DNA from 2 places in the Bartonella sp. AC62GZZY genome. Region 2 is predicted to be linked to the other one. Evidence: predicted binding sites of a transcription regulator. Region 2 holds the regulator's gene; the other holds the start of a gene.
The links. Region 2 encodes LexA, which represses DNA repair genes until DNA is damaged. Its sites were predicted from a motif close to TGTTCNNNNTGTGTTCNG; they were not measured.

Region 1 (15,226 bases), on a different contig from region 2:
TATTTGTCATAGGATTGACCAGTACTTTAGCGCTTAAACAAGGAAAAAAAATCGCGTTTCAGTCTTTTTGGATTGTTTGTGCGGCAGCGTATCTCTTGTTGGCGCTGTTATGGGTTCGCTTAAACTGGTGGGGCATTTTGGGCTGGCTTGGCTGGTCTTCCCCGTTGATGAACTTTAATAAAACCTTTTTAAGCTTGCCACGTTTACTTCATGTTCTTGCATTAACCTTTCTCATTTTTTCTTTGCCACATGTCAATAAATGGTTTTATGTCTCTCCAAAACATCCTTTAGCAATTTTAGGAAAACATAGTTTACCGGTCTTTGTAACGGGAACCATTTTTGCGATGTTTGGACAAATTGTAAAAACAGTGATGACAGAAACGGTTTTTTCCGATACCTTCTTAATAATAACGGGTATTGCTTTGCAATTTGGAGTCGCTTATTATTGTGAAAAACGGCAATCTTGGCAGTGGTCCTTTTCAAGGAAAATGATCCGTTTATAAAAAACATTCCTATAGTGTTTGTTTGGCGCGTTAACCTTAGTATAAAAAGCGCGTTGCGCAAAAGATTTAAAAGAGGTAGCAATTTTAAAAAAAAAGCATTCTATACAGCAATAAAAGAAACTTTTTAATCCTCTGTTCGTTAAGGGGTATGATTTTGTGCTGATACTTGGAGTATAAAAGCGTGAGCGTACATAAACGTCCATATGATGAACCTATTATCATGATTGAGCATAATGCTTTTGAAAATGCTTTTAATCGTCTCTATGAAGAAACAATGGCGCTGATTGAAAAAACTGCAGCATACATTGACTCAGAAGGGAAATTAGTGGCACGTTCCCTTTCAACAGAAGTTTCTGCAATCTATGCGAAAGAGGCTATGTATTTAAGTACACGACTTATGCAAATCGCTTCTCAACTCCTTCTTCTTCGAGCAGAGCGCGAAGGGGAAATGTCATCAGAACAAATAAAAAAGGAAATTGTAAAAGTATCTCTTCATACACCGACATTGGAACTTGAAACCCATCATTGGCATGAATTGCCAGAAACTTTTCGCCAATTTGTTTCTCATTCATTGCGTTTAGAAGCGCGCATAACCTATTTGCGTGCTGGGTGGGAAACTGCGGCCTCCTGTACCTTAGAAGATGATAATCCAGTAGGAAAACAAATCGAATTGCTCAAAACAGCCTTTGGGCGTTCTTAGAGGTACTCCCCTTATTTTGCGCGAAGGGGAAATATCATCAGAACAAATAAAAAAAGAAATTGTAAAAGTGTCACTTCATACACCGACATTGGAATTTTTCCCTTTTATTGGCATGAATTGCCATAAACTTTCCGCCAATTTATTTCTCATACATTGCGTTTAGAAGCGTGCATTTTGTTTCATTTAGAGATGCTGCTGTAGTTTAAGCGCTTTGGTCAATAAGCGGCCACTGTATCTTGAACGATGATAATCCAGTGGAAAAATAAATCGAATTACTGAAAACAGCTTTTGGGCATTCTTAGAGGTACTCCCCTTGTTTTGCGCGAAGGGGAAATATCATCAGAACAAATAAAAAAGGAAATTGTAAAAGTGTCACTTCATACACCGACATTGGAATTTTTCCCTTTTATTGGCATGAATTGCCAGAAACTTTTCGCCAATTTATTTCTCATTCATTGCGTTTAGAAGCGTGCATTTTGTTTCATTTAGAGATGCTGCTGTAGTTTAAGCGCTTTGGTCAATAAGCGGCCTCCTGTACCTTAGAAGATGATAATCCAGTGGAAAAATAAATCGAATTACTGAAAACAGCTTTTGGGCATTCTGAGAAAAATAGCTCCTTGCTTCTTTCTTGAGATATTTAGAACAGTATATCCATTTTTTACAACCAAAATTTCACAACGAAAACCAATCTAGAGTGCTTTTTTCTACCTAATTTCTATTTGAGCGTAGGAAATATCTTGAGTTTATAGCTGAGAGAGGGATAGGTATTGATTTCGAATTATGGCATGGAATAGGGTATGGTTGGTTTTGTGGGAAATTGACTTTTGTTGATTGCAGCTGGAACACTTTCTGTTGATCTATCGTGTGATTTTGTTTTGGCTCTGATAATGATCTGGCTCTAAGATAGAGCGGGGGCTTATACATCAATTTATTTATGGCTCTATAATTTATACCTATAAAGCTGCTGTAAAGTGTGTGTTAATGAGGATGATACACATTGTTACAGTTTTTGGGCTTCTTTTGTTTTGAATGGAAGTTATTTTCCCTCGTGTAAAATAAAATATCCAAAATAAAGTGCCATATAATGAATGTCCCATGGGTTCCCTGTGCCCCCATACAATGTTCCTCTCTATGCAATGTCATTGTGGTGTGATGAGTATATTCAAAAACACCTCTCAGTTCTTATTCACATTCGTTGAGCCTCTCTCATTTTTATGCTTGCAAAGGAAAAAGCCGGCACTATCATCATCTTTGCCAGTCCCCAATGTTGCAACAGCCTTTGAAACTTGAGACAATTCATTAGAGGCATTTTTAGTCCTGTCTTGTACAGTTTCACTCTATACGGCAATCCCACGTTTCATATGTAAGCGAATGGTTTTGATTGATTCAAGATAAACAGATTTGTAATGAGAAAATCTTAGGATATTCGGGATTCTTATGCAACATACAAAAAATTAATTATCTTTATAAATCAACGTGTTGCCTTGTTATGGTGGCGTCATGCTATAATGTAAAAAGTTTTCGTAAAGTGTGTACCATCCATTGCATAGCCTCTTTACACTTATGAATGTACAATCCAGAATTCTCTATTTGCTCGCTTGCGATGTTTAACCGTTATGGCATTGGATATGACCATAGAAAGGGAATTTTTATGCTTTAGAGGGTGCTTGCTTGTGATGTGTGAATGGTTTTGATTGATTTCAGTTATGCTTCATAAAGTATGTACCATAAAGATGCTGTTCGTTGCGTGTTATAATTGTATAAATTTGGAGGTATGATTATCTTTTTACTGGTTTTGTCTTGGGTTGCTGTTTTCTTTGTGGTCTTGTCTTTATTCACAAGGGGGAAAAGTGTATAGACTGTAGTTTATGGCAGAGACGATTCGTATTATAGGCATTGATCCCGGATTACGGCGTACAGGGTGGGGCGTTATCGATGTTGCAGGTAATCGTCTTCAGTTTATTGCAGCAGGGACGGTTTCTTCTAATGCACAGTGTGATCTGGCTTCTAGACTCTGTCAGATCCACAAAGGTCTTTCAGAGATTATGCATCAATTTATGCCCCATGAAGCCGCTGTAGAACATGTGTTTGTCAACAAAGATGCTACAGCAACTTTAAAACTTGGGCAAGCGCGTGCGATTGCGCTGCTGGTTCCTGCGCAAGCAAACCTTCCTGTTTTTGAATATGCCCCCAACAAAGTGAAAAAATCGGTTATTGGTGTTGGACATGGGGCTAAAGAACAAATCCATATGATGGTAAAAGTTCTCCTCCCACGGGCTGAATTTGATAGCAGTGATGCGGCTGATGCTCTTGCTCTTGCTCTTTGTCATAGTATGCATCGTAAGAGTATTGACCGATCTTATCAGGCAAGGATGGCGATATGATTGGGGTGGAAGCATGATTGGCACATTAAAGGGCACTCTTGAACATATCTTTGATGATCATATTCTTCTTGATGTTTATGGTGTGAGTTATGTTGTTTTTGTGTTGAATTGGTGTATGCATTATCAGAGTATTGACCAATCTTATCAGGCAAGGATGGCGATATGATTGGGGTGATAACATGATTGGCAAATTAAAGGGCACCCTTGAACATATCTTTGATGATCATATTCTTCTTGATGTTCATGGTGTGAGTTATGTTGTTTTTGTGTCAAATCGTCTGCGTCCTTCTTTACCCTCTGTTGGGGAGGCGTTAAGCCTTTTTATTGAAACGCATGTTCGTGAAGAAGCAATTCGCCTTTTTGGTTTTGCTACAAGAGCTGAACAGGAGTGGTTTTGTCTTCTACAAAATGTTCCTGGAGTAGGGGCAAAGGTTGCTTTGGCAATCTTGGGGACTTTATCGCCAGATGAACTTGCTCAGGCTATCGCTTTAAATGATGTTGCGATGATTAGTCGAGCGCCGGGCGTTGGTAAAAAAGTCAGTGAAAGGATTGTGGGTGAACTGAAAAGTAAAACACTTCCCTTTGAACAAGCTGTCAAAACTATTTCGGTTCCTCAGCGTGAGATAACCAATCAACCTGCGCATGATGCGCTTTCCGCATTGATGAAGCTAGGGTTTGAACGGGAGCAAGCAGCTCGCGCTCTTGCTCTTGCGATGAACGCTCTTGAGGGCGAAACTGTTTCTTCTGCCCTGCTGATCCGCCATAGTCTCAAATTGCTTTCTTCTCCTACTTAAAATTAAGGTAACAATGCATAAAGATGAAGATCAACGCCTTCTGGGTTCCGCCCCCCTTCCTAACGATCCAGATCGTTCCTTGAGGCCACAAGTTCTCGATGACTTTATTGGTCAAGAAGCGGCACGGGCTAATTTAAAAATATTTATTGAAGCAGCAAAAACACGGCAAGAAGCGCTGGATCATGTTTTGTTTGTAGGACCACCGGGGTTGGGAAAAACAACGCTTTCACAGATTATGGCAAAAGAATTAGGCGTTAATTTTCGCTCTACTTCAGGGCCGGTCATTGCTAAAGCAGGAGATTTAGCAGCCCTCTTGACCAATCTCGAAGAACGTGATGTCTTGTTTATTGATGAAATTCATCGCTTAAATCCAGCAATTGAGGAAATTCTGTACCCAGCAATGGAAGATTATCAACTTGATCTTATCATTGGTGAGGGGCCTGCTGCCCGCTCGGTTAAAATTGATCTGGCTAAATTTACTTTGGTGGCGGCAACTACACGTTTGGGACTTTTAACCACACCGCTGAGAGATCGTTTTGGAATCCCAATTCGTCTCAATTTTTATACGATAGAAGAATTGGAATATATTGTTCAGCGTAATGCACGACTTTTTGCTGTCAAGATCAGTGATGATGGAGCCCATGAAATTGCACGCAGAGCACGCGGGACGCCTCGCATTGCTGGACGCCTTTTACGGCGCGTTTGTGATTTTGCTCTGGTTAAACAGGCAAAACAAATTGACCAAAAAATCGCCGATGAAGCCCTTTCGCGCCTTGAAGTGGATCATCTTGGGCTTGACCCGCTTGACCGTCGCTATTTGCTCCTGATTGCGGAAACTTTTTTAGGGGGACCGGTGGGGATTGAAACGATTGCTGCTGCTTTATCAGAACCACGCGATGCCATTGAAGATATTGTTGAACCCTATTTGCTCCAACAAGGGTTTATTCAAAGAACCGCTCGTGGACGTATTCTGAGTGAAAAGGCTTGGAGCCATTTAGGGCTTTCTGCTCCAGCCTCTACAACGTCTATACAAAGGCGTTCTCAACTTTCTGATGCTCAAGACAATTCATCACTTCAGACGACTTTATGGGATGGAGAAGATGACTAAGTCATTCGCTTTTTAAAAAATAAGACATTTTCTTTAAAAAAATTGCGTGAATATTGTATCGCAAGGTTATAAATACAAGAAATGTGCTTGTTTTAGCAGTTTCTGACCAAAAAGATTTGGAAAGATTGAGGATTTTGTGCTTTTGCTTTTCATAACATCAACACAAAAATGTGTTCAATCTTTTGATCTATAAATAATTTGCTCTATTCAATGATTTTATGGGACGTGAAGTAGATGACAGAAGTGACTCCTTTCAAGAGAAATCATACAAGTGCTTTTCATAATTTTCAGGTCCGCGTTTATGTTGCGGATACAGATTTTTCCGGTGTAGTTTATCATGCGCGTTATCTTGAGTTTTTTGAACGAGGACGTTCAGAGTTTTTACGGGATACCGGTTTTAATAATAAGATGTTAGCAGCAGGGGGTGAGGGGGAAAAATTGTTTTTTGTTGTTCGTCATATGGAAATTAATTTTTCAAGACCAGCTAAAATTGATCATCTTTTAGTCGTTAAAACACGTGTTAATCACATCCAAGGGGCCCGCTTTTTTATGGAGCAATCTATTTTGCATGAGATGACTACGTTGGTAACAGCCAAAGTTGAAATTGCTCTGATTAATGAGGAGGCAAAACCGCGACGTTTACCCAAAGAACTTTTTGCAAAAATGCTTGGTTAAAAGTGTGATTCATTGAATTAGCAAGTTTCAGGAGAGATCAGCAGATATAAAGTAATCTATAATCTAAGACTATACATTTATCATAGCCTAAATGTTTTCCAACAAGGTCACACGATACAGCAAAAGAAAGCACCTCTGCTACAATAACTACAATAAATTGAAGATAATATCTCACAAAATTAAACACACCTCATCCATGTTATGATTCAAAATCAATGTCGCATCATCCATTTTCTGCTATAAACTCAAGATATTTTCTTTCTTTTGAAGAAAGGTTTGTTGGCATCAGAAAACAGCGAAAAAGTACAAAATATAAAAAGAAATAAAAATGGATTAAGATTTATTTTTATAAAAATGCACATACCCAGCACCATATTGCAATAAAGTGATAATAAGCTATTAGGTCGAAAACTGTCTCAAAACACCCAAAGGGTGTTTTTAAGCAATTTGATTTGTTTTTTTACTGGATTGTCATTTGGCATCACAAGAGCGCGTGTTTCATCCATTTCTATCCATCATGCATGACTTTATGTGCGCTTCTAAGCGTAGTGAATGAGTGAGAGATCAATGTATACAAAGCAGAAATGCATTTTTGCATTTAAAGTTTCAACAGCATATTATTCTATATAATGTATTGACTTAGAAAGATAAATTATCACTTATCATGGGCACAAACCCTAATAGGAATAGAATAAAATACTTTCATTTCAAATCTGTTCATGTTGAAACAATTAAAATCATTTGCTTACACATCATAAGAGAACAATATAAATCATTGAAAAAATTGTAAAAATGTTCCTTATGGATCATTCGCAATGCAATAACGATCAAATATCGCAAGTGAGCAAAGAGAGCGAAGAAGCCGGTTTTGATGAAGTAAAAATGTGAAAAGGCTTTTTTCATGTCACAGAAGCTTGTACGTTATACCATGGTGCCAGAGAGATGATAGGCATTGAAAGGGGCTAATTCACAATACAGTGAGATTACATGAGACTTACACTAGATTACATAGGACGTCGTAGGGGTGCATGGGTGAGGCGCATTGTTGTGAGGTGTTGTAGGGTGGTTTATTGTCGTTTTTTGTGCCCGATGATGTACCCCGTATTCAATTCGATGGAAAATGAGAGAAATAATAGCCTGAGGCAAAGCGTCATCTTTTATGATGATAACATATTTATTTACAATGATAATTCATTGCGTTGTCACTTTCAGATAATTCTGAAACTTGTAAAATTTTTTCTTTTCAAGCTCTATTGCCGCGAATTAATAAAAAACATTTTCTTACATGTCACAAGCGGAGTTGGTGAGTGGATACAAAAACACTTAAGAAAGAAATAAAATACCTCTTACGAATCTTTTCAAGTGCTAAGACTTATCGCTGTATTTTAAGCTGGAAACGCGTATGATGATTTAGCGTTCTTTTCATAAGCGTAAAGATGGTGGTGCATAATAGATTTAATATCATGCATTTTTATATCTTTTATTTTTATAGCATTTATGGAGAAGCCCTGATCGTTATATTTTTCATAAATGCTGTTGTGAAATGAGGGGGATGTGCATTGAGGGATATCTCTCGTCATCACTTTTTAAGGAAAGTTAAGAAACAAGTCTTGTTTTAGCGCATGGATTTATGTGAGACTAGAGTCTTTACTTAAATTTAGAAAATATAAAATAATCTGTTTTATAAAATTTAAAAAAATGCATCTTTCATTTAGAGGGACAAAAATTATGCCGCATGGTGAACTAACGAATCCAGAAACAATTGGAATGTTGCATTTGTTTATGCAAGCGAGTTGGATCGTGAAAGGTGTTATGATCGGATTGCTGCTCGCTTCCATCTGGAGTTGGGCAATTATTTTTGATAAAATTTTTACGTATCGGAGAATACGGCGTGAAATAAAGCAGTTTGAACGCACATTTTGGTCTGGCAAAGCGCTAGAAGATCTTTATGCATCATGTAAAAGTCAACGTACCAATAGTATATCTGCAGTTTTTATGGCAGCAATGGTTGAATGGAAAAAATCTCTTGAAAAAGGGACCCATACATCGAAAAGTTTGCAGAGCAGAATTGATAAGGCTATGGATTTGACGCTGGGACGTGAAAGTGAAAAAATAGAATCAAAATTAAGTTTTCTTGCGACACTGGGGTCTGCGGGACCTTTTATCGGACTTTTTGGAACAGTTATTGGTATTATGGAGTCTTTTCTTTCTATTTCAGCTTCTCAAAATACATCACTTGCCATTGTCGCGCCAGGGATTGCAGAAGCGCTTTTGGCAACCGCTATTGGTTTGTTTGCAGCAATTCCAGCTGTTATTGCTTATAACAAGTTGACTCATGAAAGTGCGCGCATCATTGCACAAATAGAAAATTTTGCTGATGAATTTTCAACAATTGTATCGCGGCGTATTGATGAAACACGCACAGCACCTTCCTCTTTATAAAAAGGATCTTATCCCATGGGCGTTTCTGTTGCTTCTTCTTCTCGCAAAAATACACGTAGGCGGCATCATTCACGAAGCCAACTGATGAGTGAGATCAATGTCACTCCTTTTGTGGATGTCATGCTGGTCTTGTTGATTATTTTTATGGTCTCTGCCCCCCTTTTAGTGAACGGTGTTCCTCTAGATTTGCCTCGTAGTCAAGCGGGTCCCGTACGAGCTCAAAAAACACCTCTTACGGTTTCACTTGATGCGCAAGGGCGCTTTGCCATTAATCAAGATTATTATGAAACGTCGCAGGCCCTGATTACACACCTGAAAACTCTTCTGGAAGCAGATGCTACACAAAAAGATCAACGGGTTTTTGTGCGTGTTGCTAAAACTGTTGAATATCAACAAGTATTAAAACTGCTGGCGGATATTCAAAAAACGGGGTTTTCTCAAGTTGCGTTAGCAAGTTTAGCACAATAAATAATAAGTAATAAAATTGCGTATAACCGGTTGTTCTTAATTTTTTTTTAAAAGAGCATAGAGTGATTAAAAATGAAAAAATGTAAGGCGTAAATAAGGCATAAAGAATGAACAAAGACTCTTATCATAGTATGAAACGAGGCTTGGCTTTATCCCTTGTGGTCCATGTCATTTTTCTCAGTTGGGGAGCTATTCAGTTTACAAGCTCTTTCTCTTTACCACAACCATTGGAAGCAATTCCCATTACTCTTGCTCCTTTGGTGGACGAGTTTTCTTCTCAACAAGGAGCCGTGAAGGCTCCTATCCGCGCAATCCCTGCCGTAAAACCAACTATGCAACCACAAGAGAAAGAAGATGCACGCCATATTGGAGAGGGACAAATAGATAGTCTTGCACCATTTCAACCAAAGGAAAAGTTGCTCCCCGTTGAGACAACACCGCCGCCAACAAGCGAAAGTACGTCGGAAACATCCACATCCGAACTTACACAACCAGAATTATTAGAAGCAAAAACAGAAGAGATTTCAAAAGAACCAGAGAATGAGCTCAAGGTTGCGTCTGAGATACCTTTGAAAGTACCGGAAGATGCGCCAAAGCTTGCACCTGAGATGCCTGTGAGAGTACCGGAAGATGAGCCCAAGGTTGCACCTGAGATACCTTTGAAAGTACCGGAAGATGAGCCTAAGGTTGTGCCTGAGATGCCTGTGAGAGTACCGGAAGATGAGCCAAAGCTTGCGCCTGAGGTGCCTTTGAAAGTACCGGAAGATGAGCCTAAGATTGTGCCTGAGATGCCTGTAAGAGTACCGGAAGATGAGCCTAAGGTTGCACCTGAGATACCTTTGAAAGTACCGGAAGATGCGCCAAAGCTTGCACCTGAGATGCCTGTAAGAGTGCCGGAGGATGCACCCGAGACTGCGCTTAAGCCTTTGCACAAAAATGAAGAGATGGTATCGCCAAAAGAATTGACTCCAACGGTACAAAAAGTACCGGCAGAGCAGGTGGTTCATCAAGTTCCCAAAATTGTGCTTCCAGAAAAAATTCTTCTTCCACAGTTGAAACCAAAATTTGACGAAGAATCTACAATGAAAAATAAGGCGGCATTGAATCAAAATACGCCAAAGCTTAGCAAGAAACACCAAGAGAAACAGACCATTGAAGATATTCTGGCCATGGAGGAAAATAATTTGCTCAATCGTGCGCGGTCACAAGGAGGAGGAGCAAAACGTTCTCATACACCAGAAGCTTTGGGTGCAAGAAAAAATATTAATGATACCACAAAAATGGCACAAACATTGGTCAATATTGTTGGGGGGTGTATTCAACAGAAGCTTAAACTTGTAGCGCTTGGTGGCGATTTAAAGAATCGTCCGGTCGTGCGGTTGCGATTTTATTTGGACCGTGAAGGAATGGTTGTGGGTGATCCTATCATTGATCCTGTAAGCGGTCTTGAGAGTCAACAAGCTATTATGATAAGGCAGGTATACGCGGCTGTTTTTTCATGCCAACCTTATGCAGATCTCCCACGTGATCAATATGGCCTGTGGGGGCAAGGTTTTGACTTTAATGTTGATCCCCTCCAAGAAATAAGATGATAAAAAAATCGCTTAACGAAAGGACGCATTCCATGATGACTATAACGAGATATAAAGTTTTTGCTTGGTTTATTGTCACTTGTGGGTTGTGGCTTTCAAATATTTCATTGGTTTATGCGCAATTGAAAGGGACGATTTCAAGCGCTGATTTTAATCCCATTCCCATTGCAATTACAGACTTTATTTCCAATGATTCGATTGGATCTAAAATAACGGCTGTGGTGACAGCCGATCTGGAACGGTCGGGGCTTTTTTTACCGCTTGATAAAGCAAATTTTGTTGAAAACACTTCTAGTCCTAATAAACAACCGCATTTTGCTTATTGGCAGAAAATAAAAGCGCAAGGTTTGGTGACGGGGCAAGTCATGAGAGAAATCGATGGACGATTGAGAGTCGATTTTCGTTTATGGGATGTTTTTGGAGAGCGACAACTGAAAGGACGGCGTTTTTATACCGCGACAGAACGGTGGCGGCGTGTGGCCCATATAATTGCAGATGAGATCTATAGTGAGATGACAGGAGAAAGTGGTTATTTTGATACAAGAATTGTTTTTATCGATGAAACAGGACCTCAAAATGCACGCATTAAACGCTTAGCCATGATGGATCAAGATGGAGCAAATTTGATTTATATGTCCGATGGAAGTGAATTGGTGCTTACACCGCGTTTTTCCCCAAAAAGACAAGAATTGACCTATATGGCTTATGAGGAAAATCAAGTACCTCATGTTTATCTCCAACAAATTGAAATGGGGCAAAGAGAGTTGATTGGAACGTTTAATAACATGACAATTGCTCCGCGTTTTTCTTCTGATGGACAAAAAGTCATCATGAGTTTGTTACAAAATGATGGGAGTGCCAATCTTTACACCATGGATTTACGAACCCGTACGATGACGCGACTTACAACAACTTCTGCTATTGATACTTCTGCTTCTTATTCACCGGATGGCAAACAAATTGTTTTTTCTTCAGATCGTAGCGGAAAGCCGCAAATCTATAAAATGAATGCAGATGGGAGTGATATTCAACGTATTTCTTCAAACGAGGGGAGTTATTCAACACCTATTTGGTCTCCACGGGGTGACTATATCGCCTTTACAAAACAATTAAGCGGACAATTTTCTATCGGTGTTATGCGCCCAGATGGACAAGGAGAACGAATTTTAACCACGGGTTTTCATAATGAAGGACCAACGTGGGCCCCCAATGGTCGTGTGCTGATGTTCTTTCGCAAAAATCCCGGTATGGGACCAAAAATCTATACGATTGACATTACCGGACGCAATGAACGACAACTCCCTACACCCAATGATGCTTCGGATCCAGCATGGTCGCCATTGCTCAATATACAGTAAAACAAAATGCTTAAAAACAGAATATAGAAGGAATACAGTCTCAATAGTTTTTAATTATTTAAAAGCAGGAATTGGTTATAGTGGGCATGGGGATTTATGTAGATTTCATCTATCATCTACGGTTGTTGATCGATAATGGAATTTCCTTGGGGGAAAATGCTTAAAAAATTCAAAACAATACCTTGAAAAAATAGAGTCGAAAATTCTGAAGTCTCTAGATTTCAACTTTTTATTAAAAGTGTCGCTATATATATTTTTTTAAACTTCCTTTTCAATTTTGTTTGTGAAGAATTTGGTCTTGTCAGGGGGCTGTTGCTCTCTGATGTATTTTATTCGAGTACGCGGTTGTTTTAGGTCTGAATATTGATTGATCGGTAAGAGCAAAAGGACAGATTTTAAGATAAATGACGTTATTTTAAAAACATACGATGTCATAAAGTTAATGCCATAAAGTCAAAAATTTATCCGCAACAGATTAGAGAGATGTACTGGCTTTTTGTACAATACTTTGCTAAACAATCAGCTCTGGCTTTCCATTTGCTTATTTTTATTCTGTGATGTTGTAAAAACACTGCCCTTTGAGGTGTGGGGATATAGGACGTATAAACCTTCTTGATATATTCTAAGTGTTTTTAAGTGTGTGGCGAATATTTAGGGGAGTGCATGTTTGTTGAGTCTTAAGTTTAAAGTGAATTTCATGGGTGCTTCGTCATAGGAATACGTTAAGAAAATTCGAATTTTTTACAGGCTAGATCATTTTCATCACTTGAAGGCGGGGAGGTTAATCTTAAAGAACAACAAGATCGAATAGAGAGGAATATAGGGATAATCTTTTGGGCATGTAAGAAAGGCGTGAGACTACAGAGTTTTGTGTATGCTTTTCTTTTTGGGATTATGTTTTCTGGAATTGATTGTGGTTTCTTGTTGTACAGACAGATTTTCCCCGCTATTGACGCGGGGCTTTTATTGTGCGGATAGGAGGGGTGACAAATGCTTTTGAAGCCCTCATGAATGAAGAGAGGGCTTGTGCAAATGATGGAAATTATACAGATAATTTTGCCAAAATCTCATCGCTGATATCAAAATTGGCATAAACATTTTGCACATCATCATCTTCTTCTAATGTTGAAATCAGTCGTAAAACAGATAAAGCTTTTTCTTCATCTATTGGTGCAAGGGTGGTGGCTTTCCAAATTGTTTTAATCGATTCTGCTTCACCAAGTTTTGCTTCAAGCATTTTTGAAACTTCACCAATATCTTCAAATGCACAGGTAATATGATGTCCGGTTTCTTCTGATTGTACATCTTCAGCACCGGCTTCAATTGCTGCATCCATGATGTTATCGGCTGTTCCTGCTTCTGGCTTATAGATTATTTCACCAATCCGATTAAACATGAAACTTACAGAACCTGTTTCCCCTAAGGCTCCTCCTGATTTTGTGAAGGCGGCGCGCACATTTGAAGCAGTGCGGTTGCGGTTATCGGTTAAAGCTTCAACAATGACGGCAACGCCTCCTGGCCCATAGCCTTCATAGCGCACTTCATCATAATTTTCGACATCGGTGCCTGACGCTTTTTTAATTGCGCGTTCAATATTATCTTTCGGCATCGATTGTGCTTTGGCATTTTGAACAGCCAGCCTTAAACGTGGATTCATGGCTGGATCAGGAGCACCTTGTTTTGCTGCTACGGTAATTTCGCGCGCAAGCTTAGAAAATATTTTCGAGCGCATAGCATCTTGACGCCCTTTACGGTGCATAATATTTTTAAATTGTGAATGGCCTGCCATAGTTTTCCTTCCTGTTTGAGGGCTTTCTTTCCAGTTGGACACTTTTTAGAATTTAAGGCGATAAAGCTCGCATCCCACCAGAATAAATGTGCCACAGCATGAGGTGAAATAATCGAATAAACCCTTTATAAGAAAATTCATCTTAAAGGTAAAGAGACCTTAGTTGAGGATCATTACAAGAGAGATCTCTTGTCGTTGAGCAAAAATAACGCTATAACAGAATGTAATTTCATAGCAAAATGGTTTATTCCATGCCGCGCTTTGTTTTAGGAGTGGTTGGAGAGACCTAAGCATATAAAAAGTTCCAGTGCTCTTGAGTGGGCGGTAACCTGCCTCATAGAAGAGGCGCAGAAGAGGATTTATAAAAATGGCAACGCAACTTTTGATGCCCAAAGCAACAGCTGTTTGGTTGGTTGATAATACAGCTCTTTCTTTTGATCAGATTGCAGAATTTTGTAAATTGCATGTCTTGGAAGTAAAAGCTATTGCCGATGGTGATGCGGCTTATGGTATTAAAGGTTTAGATCCGATTAGTTCTGGGCAATTGACGCGCAGTGAAATTGCACGGGTGGAGGCTGATCAAAACGCACGCTTGAAAATTTCTCAATCGAGGGTGCATATTCCTGAAAAAAAACGTAAAGGGGCGCGCTATATCCCTCTTTCTCGACGCCAGGATCGTCCCAATGGTATCCTATGGTTGGTTACGAACCATCCCGAGTTGAAAGATGCACAAATTGCACGGTTGATTGGGACAACAAAAGCGACAATTGAACAAATCCGCCTTAGAACCCATTGGAATAGTGCAAATTTGGTTCCTCTTGATCCTGTAGGACTTGGTTTGTGTTCGCAAATCGATTTAGATTTTGAGCTCCAGCGTGCGGCGAAAAATCGTCCTGTTGCAGCAGAAGAAGATAGGTCGTTGCTTCCCGCTTCTGTGACGGAAAACGCTTCTCTAGAGGAAAATGAGAGCGAAGAAAATCTGCATAAGACTTTTGACGCTGATAAAGTTTTTGCAAAGTTGAACGCGCTGCAAAAAAATAGTCAAGATCAAGATGATGCATAAAAAGCCATGACTCATAAGGGAAACATTTCTTATGAAAATGTTAGAGGAATGGCTGAAGAGAAGAAAAATTGGCAGAGACTTAAAAGTAAAAATGAGGACGAAAAAAACAGAAAAAATTTCGTCTTCATTAGGAATTAACGGTTATTCTTAAAAATATTTTTAAGAATTTACCCTTCTTTACGAAATTCAAGGAGAAACGGACTATGCGCTCTACCAAAAAAAACATCTCTCATTCTTTAGCTATCCTTTTTCTTTTCTCACTATGCCTGGGTGGGTGTGGCAAAAAAAATGTTGGTGCACTTAACGGTATGAATGGCGCTTATATGAATGATGCTGGTTTGAATCAGGTG
Region 2 (15,226 bases):
ACTACGTCCTTTGGCAACTTTTCCTTGACTTTCATCGATAAGCACTCGGAGTCTTTTTCCAATTTTTTTCTTTAAAAGATGTGTAGAAATTTGTTGTTGTTTTGCCATAAAACGATGCCAGCGGTTTTCTTTCACCTCCTCAGGAATATTTTTTAATCCCAAATCATTTGCGGCAGCTCCTTTTACTTCTTCATATTTAAAGCACCCAGCGCGTTCAATTTTTGCTTCTTCTAGCCATTCTAGAAGTATATTAAAATCTTCATTCGTTTCACCAGGAAAACCAACTATAAATGTTGATCGCAAAGTAAGATCTGGACATATTTTTCGCCATTTTTCAATTCTACGGTTTGTTTTTTCCATAAGTGCGGGACGCTTCATGTGACGCAAAACAGTCGGTGATGCATGCTGAAAAGGTATATCCAGATAAGGAAGAATTTTTTTTGCAGCCATAAGTTCGATAACTTCATCAACATGGGGATAAGGATAAACGTAATGCATACGTACCCAAATACCCATATCGCCTAATTCGCGACAAAGATCAAAGAATTTGGTTTTGATTGTACGATCTTTCCAAGAATTTTCGAGATATTTAAGATCAACACCATAAGCACTCGTATCTTGTGAAATAACCAAAAGTTCTTTTACACCCGCTTGCACGAGTTTTTCAGCTTCACGAAGAACATCGCTGATGGGACGTGAAGTGAGATCACCACGCAAAGTAGGTATGATACAAAAACTACACCGATTAGAGCATCCTTCAGAAATCTTTAAGTAGGCATAATGGCGAGGAGTTAAACGAATACCTTGGGGAGGAACTAAATCAAGAAAAGGATCATGAACAGGGGGAATTGCTGTATGAACAGCTTCTATAACGCTTTCATAAGCTTGCGGTTTTGTAATAGCCAATACATTAGGATATGTTTGGCGAATAGCATCAGGATCAGCACCAAGACACCCTGTTACAATAACTTTTCCATTTTTTTTAAGAGCTTCATCAATATTGGCTAATGATTCTCTCCTTGCCGAGTCAAGAAAACCACAGGTATTCACAATAACGACATCAGCTCCTTGATGTTGACGTGAAATCTCATACCCTTCAGAGCGAAGGCGTGTAATAATTCGCTCAGAATCTACGAGTGCTTTTGGGCATCCGAGAGAGACAAAACTAATACGAGGTGCAACCATAATAATCCTATAATGACTATGAACAATTGAATGACTCTTTTATTGGCTTAAAAAGAAAAAATGTTCTTTATTTTTATACATATGCAATACAATCTGTTACAAATTTATTTGATTTTTTTCTACAATATTTTACGTGATTTTATACATGCATATGATTTTATCTTATTATACTGTAAAATACCATCGTTGAGAGCGATGATATAAAGCAAACTCCTTAAAACATTCAGTACTTTAGAGCGTGTAATGAATATTTCTAAGCTTACTTATCAAGCCTTGCGTAAGTGAAGCGCGTAAAAGGGAAGGGAAAAAAGAATTCATTCAACAAGAATCTGAATTATTCTCAGATCAGATTGGGGGAGGATGTCTTTTGAGGAGTGAGAAGAAAATCAATTTCTTGTGGCACAATATTAAAAATGTCCAACGGTTTTTTTTACTGTATTTTATTGGCGTATGTATAGCGTAATATAAAATGCGATTGTTATTTAATATTATTGTTATTTAATATTTACGAATAAGTCCAGTAAGCTTGCCTTGTATCTCTACACGCTCGGATTTGTATGTACGTACTTCATAGTGAGGATTCGCAGCTTCTAATGCAATAGAGGCTCCTTTGCGTCGATAACGTTTTAATGTTGCCTCTTTTTTATCAATAAACGCGACAATAATTTCACCTGATATTGCTGTATTTTGGCGTTTCACAATGATCGTATCTTTATCAAGGATACCAGCCTCCACCATAGAATTATCTTTAACTTCTAGTGCATAGTGCTCACCTGTATTAACCATATCGTGTGGAAGAGAAAGTGTGCTTGTTTGTTGCAGTATAGCAGAAGCAGGAACGCTCGCAGAAATGCGTCCCATAATGGGAATGGTGGTATTTTTTTTTTCTTCTACTTCAAAATTACTCAAGTTTTTTGATATTTCTCTTTTATTTTTTTCTATCATACTGGGAGAAATCTTACGTGCTAAAGAAAGGTTAAATGTTATTTTCTCAGGGAGTCGAATCACCTCCATTGCACGCGCACGATTGGGCAAACGACGTATAAAACCTCTTTGTTCTAAAGCTATAATAAGCTTATGAATACCAGACTTTGAAGAAAGTTCTAATGCATTTTTCATTTCTTCAAAAGAAGGAGAAACTCCTGTTTCTTTTATATGATTGTGAATAAACAAGAGTAACTCATATTGTTTACATGTCAGCATTCAATGTTCCAATCAAAATAATAAAAAGGAATAAAGTAAAAATACGTGTATACATAATAATTATGCAAGTTTTTTTCGCTAAATCAAAATTATTTGCTTTATTTTTGATCTTATAAGTGAATTTAATAAGTTAATATGTTTATTTATATTTAATGTATTATAAATATAAAATTATTTATTTAATAACATTATTAAAATATTATTTATACATTATATAAATACATTAATATTACATCATATATAAAAATATTTTATAGCTCTGAAATAAACTGAATTATTCGACACTAAAGTTTATGATCAGTGGTATCTTTCTCTTTTAAAAATATATATACGTATCTTGTAATTTCTGATATAAAAAGTGAATTAGAAAACATTATTGTCAATAATAGAACTGATCACTCAAGGTGTATCGAGAATCATTTTGCATTATTATGTCTGCTTTATTTTATAGAATAAATTGGCTTTCATTATATAGCCATTGTGCATGAATAAAAGTCATCCCTCTAGAATGCTATTGTCGCTCATTGGTACATTTGTTTAAAAAAGTATCTCTCAATGTGCTTGCTTTCATCAAGATTTTGTGATGAATAATATAAAATCTATTGGATTGCCGCATTTTTATATCAAACGTGCTAACACTATCATACTATTTTGCTATCCCCTTAATGTTTCGATAATTTTTAGTTATTGAAAGAAGGCATAAGTATCATTTTCATTTCTTTTTTTATATAGTTTTATTCCCTCACTTTTATTGGTCGAGCAAATGCTTTTTATTGTTTCAATATAAAAAAGATTTGAAATGAGAAAAATTTACAGTATTTGAGAATTTTCACTCAAGTAAAAAATGATAAATTATTATAAATCAATATATTATCTTATAAATCTGTATTCATATTTGAAAATTGAACACTAAAATATAAAAATAATATTATAATAAAAGGTATTTTTCTTCTCTACCCATTATGCTCAACAACCCATGTGAGGGGAAGGGGGGATTTCTCATAATTTTAACGCTTCGAATCTATGCAATATTTTGCAGTGAAATTTTTCCTTTATTGAAACTTCAAAAAGAAGATTAAAAAGTACTTATACAATGATGAAGTAAAGGAGCGAAAACGGAAAATTATTGATAACTGCAGAAAATAATAATATTTTTTCCAAAAGGTGTTGACCAAATGGAAAGTCAACCGTATGTTCCCTTCACTTTCTGCAAACTACATAGTATGCAAACTAGATAGCTTGTGTGGGAGCGCGTAGCTCAGCTGGTAGAGCAACTGACTTTTAATCAGTAGGTCCAGGGTTCGAATCCCTGCGCGCTCACCAAATTTAAGTAATATCAATAGGCTATAAAAATTTAAGAATCTTTTTTGTTTTGATTCTATAGTCTGTCATTTTCTATCAGCTGTTTTGGAATAGAGCGATGCTATGCTGTCTCCTTCCCAACAAAAAAGAGCTTTAAGCTTACGGATAGGGTTGTACCTGCGTTGGCAGCACATATAGTTTCTAATTTTCTCAATCCATAGGTGGTTTTTTAATACTCAATACATTACATGATTCGCAAAACAGTTGCTAAAATCACCACTTATTCACACTTTAATATTATGAAATGAATTTTCTATAAGATGTTGATTTATTTAACTTTTAATCTTTTTAACATCTACTATAGTACATTTATTTCGTATGAAAACCATAAAAAAGTTAACAATACGTTAATTTCTTGGTAAAAGAAGCCAATTTAAGAGTGGTATATACGCGAGGGGAATCATTAAAAAACGTAAATTCTTCCGTTGCGTACAAAAAGCGTGATGTGGTTTTTACAGTATTACTTAACAGAAATAAGTGGACTGAATAGATGCCTTCAAATAGAAAAAAGAAAATTACTTTTATGATTAAACCAACACTTCAATTGTTTTCTATGATTGTCATTTCTCAGTCACTGGTATCTTGTTGTGCAAGCCAAACTATGAATTTTTCAATAAAAGATTCCTATCATAATAAACCAATTAACGTAAACACTTCTGTACTACCTCAACAAGTCTCCAATAAGAAAAATCAATCGGAAGAAAAAAAGCGTGGACGAGCGATTGTTGGTAAACCTTATCAAATAAAAGGAAAGTGGTATTATCCTCAAAATGATCCAACTTATAAACGTGTTGGTGAGGCATCATGGTATGGTTCAGACTTTCATGGACGATTAACAGCTAATGGTGAAATTTATGACATGAATCTTTTGACTGCCGCTCATCCTACAATGCCTTTACCTAGCTATGCTCGTGTTACTAATTTGAGAAATGGATCTTCAATCGTTGTTAGAGTGAATGATCGCGGACCTTTTATGAAAGACAGAATCATTGATTTATCAAGGCAAGCTGCGACAATACTTGGTTATGTCGATAAGGGAGTAGCAGATGTTAAGGTGGAATATATCGCTGAAGCACCCATTGGCTATTATGATGGTGCATATTTAATGGCCTCTTATACTCCAGGAAACGCCGTGTCATATTCATTAGCGTCGGAGAATGTTTCGAAAAAAAGAGAAACTGTTTTGTTAAAAGAGCAGCGCAATATAGGGAACAAAAAAGAATTAGCTAAAGCAGCTGCTGTTGAACAGGAACAACGTAATAAAACTGTTGCAGTTAAATTGCCGGAAATTGGTCCTATCATGGTTGATAAGCCGATGCCATTCGATCAAGTTGCTTCTATAAATAAGCTAAACAAAAAAACAAAGGTCAATTGGCTACAACTGTTTTAAGAAAAAATGCGTTGATTTTTTATCAATATAATTTTCTAGTAAAAAAGATAAGAACTTACGGATTTAGTGTAGGGGTTTCATCTTAAGGCGCGTTGTCCTTTTCAAAAAGCGTGGTTGGGTGCTATTATTATAAATTCAGTACGGGCCTTTCCACTCCATTGCTAGTATTTTCGTCGTTTTATGATATTGCTTGCTTAATAAAGCGTGTACTTTTCTTGCTGTAATAGCTTTTGCTAGATGAAGGTAGATTATTGTGTCAGTCTGTTTGTGTAATCTCTAAAACAACTGTACAATCGATTTGAGAAGAATAAAAAGCTTAACAAGTAAAAAAATATTTTCTTTTGATTCGGCCTTGCATCTTTCTAAAGTATCTACGGTAATATCCTATGAAAAGATTATGCATTATCTCATGCTTTTGTTTATCATGTTCTTTAATGGAGTAAGTTCCCTCACGAAAAACAGAGCGTCTCAAACAAAATACACTTACATTGCCAATTCATGGACTTATTTAAAAGAGATATATTTCAACACGCTACAAGCCTATTTTACGACAGCGCCTGTGAATGGCATAACTGTAACGCCTTTAGATATCACCATCTTCACACTTATGAAGATATAAACCGACAACGTCATAGACTTTGCAAGCCCCAATGTTTTGTGCGATAATTCTTAACACTTGAGAGGTTGATAAGAAGTATTTTACTCTCTTTTTTAATAATTTTTATCCATATACGAACCCTGCTTATGACGCGTAAGCAAGTGATTTTATTGAATTTAATATGAGAGGAGGGGATGAGAGAATCTTACAGTATTTTGAATCAAATCCACGTTAAAAGATTATAATTTATCATAACAAATCAAAATACTATCAATAAAAATAGGAAAAAATATTTTGTCTCTCATACTTTAAAATTAAACTGAACCTACATGGAAGATAAAAAGCGTGTCATATTATTTTTTTCTAAAGCTAAATGAAAATAAAATCTTTTTGTGAGTTGTAAATAATTCCTCAATTTGCAGCAATCAAAAAGTTTTTTCCTATATAGTAAATTCTTTATGCTGATTTTTAGATGGGAGGAGCGGCTATGTATACAGTATTAAGGATCTTATTAATATTATGGGGAGTATTGGCATTTGATACATGGGGGAGAGCGCAAGATTTTCAAACTCCCGCATCCCAATTGTTATTACTCGATGATGATACAGAGACAGTACTCTATGAAAAACAAAGTGCTATTCCTTTTTTCCCTGCTTCATTAGTAAAATTGATGACAGCAGAAGTTGTATTTCATCAATTAAAAAAAGGATTATTAAAAAGTACGCAGAAATTTAAGGTCAGTGAAAATGCTTGGCGCAAGGGTGGAGCACCTTCTGGTACAACCACTATGTTTGCAAAGATAAAAACAGAAATCAGTGTTTATGATCTGTTGCGTGGTTTAATTATTGTCAATGGAAATGATGCTGCTATTATTCTTGCTGAAGGCATATCAGGAGATGAAGCTCATTTCGCAAAGTTGATGAATCAGCGCGCTAAAATGATTGGATTATCTCAGAGTCATTTTGTTAATGCAACAGGGCTTCCCGAAGAGGGACAATTTGTAACAGTGCGTGATATGATTATATTAGCACGTTACATTACTCAGGAATATCCAGATTATTATGCACTTTATCGTGAACCTCATTTTACGTGGAATAATATTTTTCAACGTAACAAAAACCCTCTTATTTCTAAGGAAATTGGTATAGAAGGATTTGGTTTTGGCTACAGTAAAAAAGAAGGTTTTTCAATGGTTGCCACCATTTCTAAAAATCATCAACGTCTTTTTTTAGCAATCAATGGTTTGCAAGATAGAAAAAAATATACAAAAGAAATAGAACGCATTCTTCAATGGGGAATGACGGCATTTGATCTCAAAACGATTTTCACAAGAGAAGAAACGGTTGGTCGTGCTCCTGTTTATGGTGGTAAGCAAAATTTTGTTCCACTCATTGTTAAAACACCAATAAGTTTTATGCTTTCGAATGAAAAAAAAGTAAATGTTAAAGCAAAAATTAAATATCTTGGTCCATTGAAAGCCCCCATCGTTTCTGGGCAATCAGTTGGCGTTATTCAAATTTTAGAAGATAAAAAGGTTCTTCTGGAAAAACCAGTTTTTGCCGGAATGAATGTTCAGGAAGGAAGTTTCTTTGCAAAAGTAAAAAATGCATTCTATGAAATCACAATTGGATGGTTACGGAAATATTTATAGTTACGCGCTAATAAGGTTAAGGTCATACGTGTCAGGTTATTTTATTACATTCGAAGGAGGGGAAGGAGTAGGAAAAACAGTACAGATTTCTTTGCTTGCTGAGTATCTCTCTCACAAAGGTTATGATGTTGTTACAACACGAGAACCAGGAGGAACGGCAGGAGCAGAAGCAATCCGACATATTTTATTGTCAGGGAAGATACAACAATATGGACCATTGATTGAAGCTGTTTTGTTTACAGCGGCACGTGTCGACCATGTTACTGAGGTTATCGCACCTTCTTTGCAAAAAGGTAAAATCGTTTTATGTGACCGCTTTATTGATTCTACACGCGTTTATCAAGGCCTCAATGATACCGTCAGTTCTTCTCTTCTTTCTGTTTTAGAGTGTATTGCGCTCAATGGTATTTTGCCTCATTTAACATTTTTATTAGATATGCCAGCAGTGTGTGGTATGAAGCGTGCAAATTTGCGAAGAAAAAAAACAGAAGAAATTGATTATTTTGAAAAAGATCAGTTGGAAATTCAAGAACAAAGGCGTCAGGCTTTTCTTCAATTGGCCAAACGGGAACCCCATAGATTTCGAGTCATTGATGCCACTGGCTCAGTGGAAGCCATTGCTCATCAAATAAAAAATATTTGTCATCAGGTATTGTTGGAGCAGCTTTCATGAGTAATGTAAATACCTTACGCCAATATGATGATATTGATACAATTTTATCACCATCCCAGAACAATGTTCTCTTTGGTCATGAGGATGTTCGTCATTTTTTGACACAAATGCTTAAAGAAGAGCGTTTGCATCATGCATTATTATTTGAAGGAGAATATGGGATTGGAAAGGCTACATTAGCCTTTCATCTTGCTTGGAATATTTTAAGTTTTCAACAGAGTTCTTTCCTGAAACCCGATCCTTATTCTACCCCATGGCGCCAAATTACACAAGGAAGTCACCCTGGTCTTTTGTATATTTCACGTCGATTTGATGTGAAAACGCAAAAGTTTAAAACAGGAATACTCGTTGATGATATCCGTGATATTATGCATTTTTTAAGTCGAACATCGCAAGATAATGGATGGCGTATTGTTATTATTGATTCTGCAGATGATATGAATAGAAATGCAGCAAATGCAATTCTCAAAATACTTGAAGAACCACCTACAAAAACGTTATTTGTTATTATCGCACATTCTTCAGGAAAATTGCTTCCAACAATCCATTCACGGTGTCAAAAAATTTCTTTTCGTCCGTTGAATAACGATGAAATGAAAAAAGTTATTATACATATTTTCGCCGATCAGGATTTACCTGATGAAAAAACAATTGAAATGATTATTAAAAAATCTAAAGGAAGCCCTCGAAAAGCCGCTTTACTTATTTGCCATGGCGGTCTTGAAATTATTAAAACAATTGATGCTTTCCTAGAGAAACCTGTTTGTAACGCAACGATTGTACATACTCTTGCACAAACATTTTCATCTGTTTCTTCTACATTCCAATTTCAACAATTTTGTGATGAAATTCTTAATAAAATTCAAAAAAAAGCTATCATGCTCGTTGAAAAGGGAGACTTATTTCTCTCAAAAAAATATGCGGGAAAATGGCAGGAGATTCATCAAGAAATAGAGGAAATACAACTGTTTAATCTCGATAAAAAGCAGTTTGTTATTAACTTACTTTTTAAAGTTCATAAGATCATTCATGAGAATTAGTTTTTCCGTGACAATGCGATGAACAAACGCTATGTCATAATATCTTCTATTTATAGCGTTTTACAACGAGTATGACATGCGTGACACATATTACATAACAACTCCCATTTTTTATCCTAATGGTGCTCCACATATTGGACATGCTTATAGTGCCATTGCAAGCGATGTTTTAGCCCGCTTTCAACGGTTAAACGGGAAAAATGTATTTTTTCTTTCTGGTACAGATGAGCATGGTCTCAAGATGCAACAAACCGCAGCTGCATTAGGCATGACACCTCAGCAACTTGCAGATCGTAATAGTGCGGTATTTCAAAAAATGCTTGCAGTATTAAATTGTTCTAATGATGATTTTATCCGTACGACAGAAGAACGCCATTATCAAGCGTGTCAAGAAATTTGGAAAAAGATGGAAGCAAATGGTGATATTTATCTCGGCCGTTATACGGGGTGGTATTCGATTCGCCAAGAAGCCTATTATGAAGAGAAAGATACGGAAGTTGGACAAGACAATATCCGTCGCGAGAAGGAATTAGGCTCTCCAGTTGAATGGAATGAAGAAGAAAGTTATTTTTTTAGGCTTTCTCGTTATGAAAAGGCTCTTCTTGAATATTATGAAAAACATCCTGATTTTATTGCTCCACTTGAGCGGCGAAATGAAATTATAAGTTTTATCAAATCGGGTTTAAAAGATATCTCTATTTCACGCACAAGTTTTAATTGGGGCGTTGCTGTTCCTGATAATCCAAAGCACGTAATGTATGTTTGGGTTGATGCACTTACAAATTATCTATCAGCAATTGGTTTTTTCAATGAAAATTCAACAAAACGTGATTTTTGGCCTGCAAATACGCATATTATTGGTAAGGATATTATTCGTTTCCATGCAGTCTATTGGCCAGCATTTTTAATGTCTGCTGGAATTGATTTGCCTAAGAATATTTTTGCACATGGTTTTTTACTTAATCGTGGTGCAAAAATGTCAAAATCTATTGGAAATGTCGTTGATCCTTTTGAAATGGTTGATCATTACGGTCTTGATCAGGTCCGTTATTTTCTTCTCCGTGAAGTGCCATTTGGACAAGATGGTAGTTATAGCCATGAGAGTTTAGTGAACCGTATTAATGCTGATCTTGCTAATGATCTTGGTAATTTGGCACAGCGCTCTTTATCTATGATTGCCAAAAATTGTAATGCACAAGTCCCAAAACCAACTTCATTCTTAGTTCAAGATAAACAGCTTTTAGAACAATCTCTTCAGGTGCTGGAAACTGTACATCAAGCAATGTCTTCTCATAGTATGCATTTAGCCCTTTCAGCTATTTTTTCAATTGTAGCAGATGCCAATCGCTATTTTGCCAACGAACAACCTTGGAGTTTACGTAAAAATGATCGAGATCGGTTTTCTACAGTTCTTTATATAACTGTAGAAATCTTGCGGCGAATAGGAATAATGCTTTTGCCTTTCATACCTCAATCAGCAGCAAAACTTCTTGATAGCCTTGCGATTGCTGAAGATGATCGGTTTTTGTATCATATAAGCCATGCGAAAATTCAAGAAGGACTTGATCTTCCACCACCAGAACCAATTTTTCCTCGTTATATCTTGAAGAAAGAAGATACTCATCATGTTGATTGATACACATTGTCATCTTGATTTTGAAGATTTTTCACAAGATTTGGATAATGTTATCCAACGGGCTTTAGATGCTAACGTTAAACGTATGATAACAATTTCAACCCATGTTCATAAGTTAGATAAGCTGTTAGCTATTGCGCAAAGCTATGATCAAGTCTTTTGTTCCGTTGGAACACACCCCAATCATGCGCATGAAGAACAAAATATTACAGCGGAAGAGCTTATACAGCTCTCGAATCATCCTAAAATTGTTGCGTTTGGGGAAGGGGGGCTTGATTATCATTATGATTACTCTACACCAGAAGAACAAAAGAAAGTTTTTCAAGAACATATCATCGCTTCTAGAGAAACACAGATTCCTCTTGTTATCCATTCACGCAATGCCGATATCGATATGGAAAAAATATTGCGCAAACAGATAAAAGAAGGAGCTTTTCCCTTTATCCTTCACTGTTATTCATCTGGAATGCAACTTGCTCGTGCTGGAATTGAGCTTGGTGGTTATATTTCTTTTTCAGGTATTCTTACTTTTAAAAACGCTCTTGAAATCCGTGAAATAGCAAAAATTGTGCCCCATGAACATTTGTTGGTGGAAACAGATGCACCATTTTTAGCACCTACCCCTCATCGGGGGAAAACAAATGAACCATCTTTTGTATGCTATACAGCAGCTGTTTTGGCTGAAACAATTGGTTTAAGCATTGAAGAAACAGCTCAAATAACAACCCGTAATGCTTTTCGTTTATTTAGCAAAATGAAATAAGGCAAAAGCTATGTGTGATCAATACCGATTTACAATATTAGGGTGTGGTCCTTCTCCAGGAGTGCCAAGACCTAATGGTGATTGGGGAATATGTGATCCGAATAATCCTAAAAATAAACGCTACAGAAGTTCTTTATTAGTTGAACGCATTAAACCATCAGGGAAAAAAACAACAATCGTTATTGATACGGGGCCGGATTTTCGCTCACAAATGATTGAAGCGCATGTGGACCATCTTGATGCTGCTCTTTACACACATTCTCATGCAGATCATATCCACGGTATTGATGATTTACGCAGCTATGCACTTGCACAAAAATGTTTAATAGATATCTATGCTGACAGATTTACACTAGAACATCTCAAAAATGCTTTCGGATATTGTTTTCAAACACCAAAAGATTCATCTTATTCTCCTATTTTAAAAGAGCATCTTATCAATGAAGATAGCCAATTTATTATTCAAGGGGAGGGTGGAGCAATAAGCGTTAATACGCATTTACAACACCATGGAAATATTCATTCTTTAGGTTTCCGTATCGGAAATGTTGCCTATTGTACAGATGTTAGTGAGTTTCCTGAAAAAACATTATCAAAATTAATGGGTTTGGATGTTCTCATCATTGAAGCCCTTCAATTTAAACCTCACCCAAGTCATTTTTCTGTTGATCAAGCATTACAATGGATAAAATATTTAAAGCCAAAACAAGCAATACTCACACATATGGATAGATCGCTGGATTATAATGCAGTCGTAAATTACGTTCCATCCTCTGTAAAGCCTGCGTATCAGGGCCTTACTTTCGAAACAACTGCATAAGTTTATTCATACAATATTTTACGTTAAATAAAATTTTTTGAAGATTATCCTTTATTTTGTTTTATTTTTGACATAAATGTCACTTTTTTATGTTTAAAATGAGGTTTTTATGTATAAGAATTTTAAGCGGGGTGTATGTATTGCCGTTTTAGCAGTTTCCTTAACAGCATGTGGGGGGCGTTTAGAAAAAAATATTGCAACGACAACATTACATGATGGATCAATGAGTTGCACCGATATTCAACGGGAGTTTTTTGCTAATAAACGACAGATTAATGATACAATTAGAGAGCGTTCTACAGCAAGAAATAAAAATGTAGCTTTAGCAGCGGCAGGTGTTGTATTTTTACCTGCTCTGTTTTTTATGGATCCTAAATCCAGTGAAAGCAATGAAATTTCGGCTTTAAATAATCGTAATGCTGTTTTAAGTGATCTTGCACGTATGAAACGTTGTAAAATAGTACAGTAATTTTTTTTATTTATTATATGTAATTTTATTATCACTATTTTTGGTCTTTAAGGAATATACTTTAAAGACCAAATTTTATTTTAAAAGTAAATTGTATGATATAAATATGATGATGTTTTAAAGTAGGGTTTTCTTTTGGGATAAAGGATTTATCTTCTGTATCATGTTATCGCATAATATATATTATGGAACTTTTTTAGAAAGGGCGTATTTTAATATATAAGAATAGAAGTTTGATAATTGAGGTGAATATCTTTTACTTATTACTTAAAAAACTTTTTGATGACTTTTCATAATGGTTTTTTATTTTTTACTCTTTTTAAAAAAATCATCATAATTTGTAAGATAATAAAAGCTAAAAATAATATTCCATGAAACAATGGTACAAAAGGCTGATAAATAAAATCGGAATAATATATTGCTATTGTTTCAATCAATGCGGCAACACACCATAAAATAATGCCCCATAGTGAATACATCCAAAGACCAATTAAAGCAATAGGATAGAGAATAGCCAATATAGCTGATGCAAATTGCCACTGCCAAGGCATAAGGTCAAAACGCCATAAAACACCTGGAAAGACCCCCACAAGGCGTATCCAATAAAAAATACCTAGAACTAAGCAAATAAGTGCCAAAAACCGTAAGTAACAGTTATAGATTAAATTGATTTTTGAAATCTGTTTGTGTGAATTATTTTTCACAATAATAACTCTTGTTCAACAGGTTGGAAGTAAGAATCTACCATTTCATCTGTCACATTTGAAAGTTTATCTGGCTGCCATTGAGGTCTTTTATCCTTATCGATTAACATAGCACGTATACCTTCATAAAAATCATGTGAATGAATCATATGATGCGCTATGCGGTTTTCAATTTTCATACAGTCTTCCAACGTTTGAGATGAATTTTGTTTCATTTGTTTCCAAATAACTTTTAAACTTGTCGGAGAACGTGACTGCAAAATATCATAACATTCTTTAGCAAATAAAACATCTTCATTGCTTTTTTTATGTAGCAACTCAAGACATTCTTCTAAGCTGTGGGCACTAAAACAACTGTTAATAATACAACGTATCTCATGACTCGTTTCATAATCTTTTGTAATTGCTCGCTGGTTTAAAGCTAAAGTGGGATCTCCTTGCTCAATAACAGCTTTTCTAACCCTATCGAATTCAATTTCAGAAACTGCATGTGTTGCTAATCCTAAATTTAAGCAATCTCCCCACTTTATGCGTGCGCCCGTTAATGCAAGATAGATGCCAAAATGATTGGGAAGAGATGGTAAGAAAAAACTTGCACCTACATCTGGGAAAAACCCAATCGCACCTTCTGGCATAGCAAAAACTGTATTTTCTGTAACAATTCGATGCGAACCATAGAGAGAAATACCTACCCCTCCCCCCATCCAAATACCGTTTAAGAAAGAAATGTAGGGTTTTGAAAAATGTTTGATATAAGCATTTAAGCTATATTCATCCCTAAAGTATTGACAAGCAGAGGCACTTTTCCCCATATGATGGATTTCCACAACATCTCCACCAGCACAAAAAGCACGACCCTCCCCTTCAATTAAGACACAAGAAACATTGTCATCTGTTTCCCATGTTCTGAGAGCTTTTCTTAAAGCTGAAACCATTCGTTGATTAAGAGCGTTTAATGCTGAAGGACGCGTGAGCTTTATAATACCAGCACATCCTTCTTTCGTAAAAGAAATATCATCACCTGCTCCAAAGTCAATTTGCATCTTACACCCTTTTAAAAACAACTATTTCATTGTTTTTTTATATTCCCCCCCCCAAGTTGAGGAAATATTTGCATGATTGCACCAATACAATATATATAAATTCCTGTCACCGAAATTCCTATTTTAACCCAATACGGAGCCTCTAGTTGATAAAAGAAGGCAGAAACACCAAAAACACACCATAAGAGAAAAATGGGAAAATTAACTCTACGTAAACGAAGGACTCTTACTGGATGAATAAAATAAATTGGCAAAAAAGATATAATCGCCGATAAAACAATAATGATAAAAGTAATCCACTCTCCTGGCCTGACGACAAAAAGCGTAAAAATCATCATATTCCAAACAACAGGAAATCCTTTAAAAAAGTTTTCTTTGGTTTTCATACTAGTATCTGCATAATAAATAGCAGATGAAATAACAATGATTGCACTCAATGAAAATGATAACCCTACCCCCATAAAACCACTTTGATAGAGTGCAAAGGCAGGAATTAAGACATAAGTCACGTAATCAATAATATTATCTAACAGCTCTCCAGACCATGTTGGAAGAACGTATTTAACATCAAGTTTGCGTGCAATTGGTCCATCTATACCATCAACGAGAAGGGCAAGCCCAAGCCAACAGAACATAGCTGTCCATTCTTTTTGAGAGGCTGATATAAGAGAAAGAAACGCTAAAAATGA

Region 1: the regulator LexA is predicted to act here: its motif matches at 3,013-3,030, upstream of ruvC (crossover junction endodeoxyribonuclease RuvC).

Annotation. Positions count from the first base shown of each region.
Region 1 covers NZ_JBHIQN010000008.1:57,860-73,085, reverse strand. The annotation lists gene ACFIML_RS06370 (OpgC family protein) at 1-503, shown strand, start outside; gene ACFIML_RS06365 (DUF1465 family protein) at 685-1,203, shown strand; partial or broken gene ACFIML_RS09430 (DUF1465 domain-containing protein) at 1,223-1,326, shown strand; partial or broken gene ACFIML_RS09425 (DUF1465 domain-containing protein) at 1,525-1,673, shown strand; gene ruvC (crossover junction endodeoxyribonuclease RuvC) at 3,072-3,587, shown strand; gene ACFIML_RS06350 (OB-fold domain-containing protein) at 3,601-3,753, shown strand; gene ruvA (Holliday junction branch migration protein RuvA) at 3,767-4,381, shown strand; gene ruvB (Holliday junction branch migration DNA helicase RuvB) at 4,395-5,489, shown strand; gene ybgC (tol-pal system-associated acyl-CoA thioesterase) at 5,724-6,164, shown strand; gene tolQ (protein TolQ) at 7,893-8,606, shown strand; gene tolR (protein TolR) at 8,622-9,074, shown strand; gene ACFIML_RS06320 (cell envelope biogenesis protein TolA) at 9,182-10,666, shown strand; gene tolB (Tol-Pal system beta propeller repeat protein TolB) at 10,699-12,024, shown strand; gene ACFIML_RS06310 (YebC/PmpR family DNA-binding transcriptional regulator) at 13,067-13,813, opposite strand; gene ACFIML_RS06305 (DUF1013 domain-containing protein) at 14,181-14,876, shown strand; gene pal (peptidoglycan-associated lipoprotein Pal) at 15,080-15,226, shown strand, end outside.
Region 2 covers NZ_JBHIQN010000001.1:241,570-256,795, forward strand. The annotation lists gene rimO (30S ribosomal protein S12 methylthiotransferase RimO) at 1-1,185, opposite strand, end outside; gene lexA (transcriptional repressor LexA) at 1,684-2,388, opposite strand; tRNA gene ACFIML_RS01110 (tRNA-Lys) at 3,636-3,711, shown strand; gene ACFIML_RS01115 (septal ring lytic transglycosylase RlpA family protein) at 4,241-5,140, shown strand; gene ACFIML_RS01120 (D-alanyl-D-alanine carboxypeptidase family protein) at 6,226-7,389, shown strand; gene tmk (dTMP kinase) at 7,418-8,062, shown strand; gene ACFIML_RS01130 (DNA polymerase III subunit delta') at 8,059-9,102, shown strand; gene metG (methionine--tRNA ligase) at 9,179-10,738, shown strand; gene ACFIML_RS01140 (TatD family hydrolase) at 10,728-11,501, shown strand; gene ACFIML_RS01145 (MBL fold metallo-hydrolase) at 11,512-12,321, shown strand; gene ACFIML_RS01150 (hypothetical protein) at 12,431-12,790, shown strand; gene ACFIML_RS01155 (DUF6163 family protein) at 13,081-13,494, opposite strand; gene ACFIML_RS01160 (enoyl-CoA hydratase/isomerase family protein) at 13,491-14,537, opposite strand; gene pcsA (phosphatidylcholine synthase) at 14,564-15,226, opposite strand, start outside.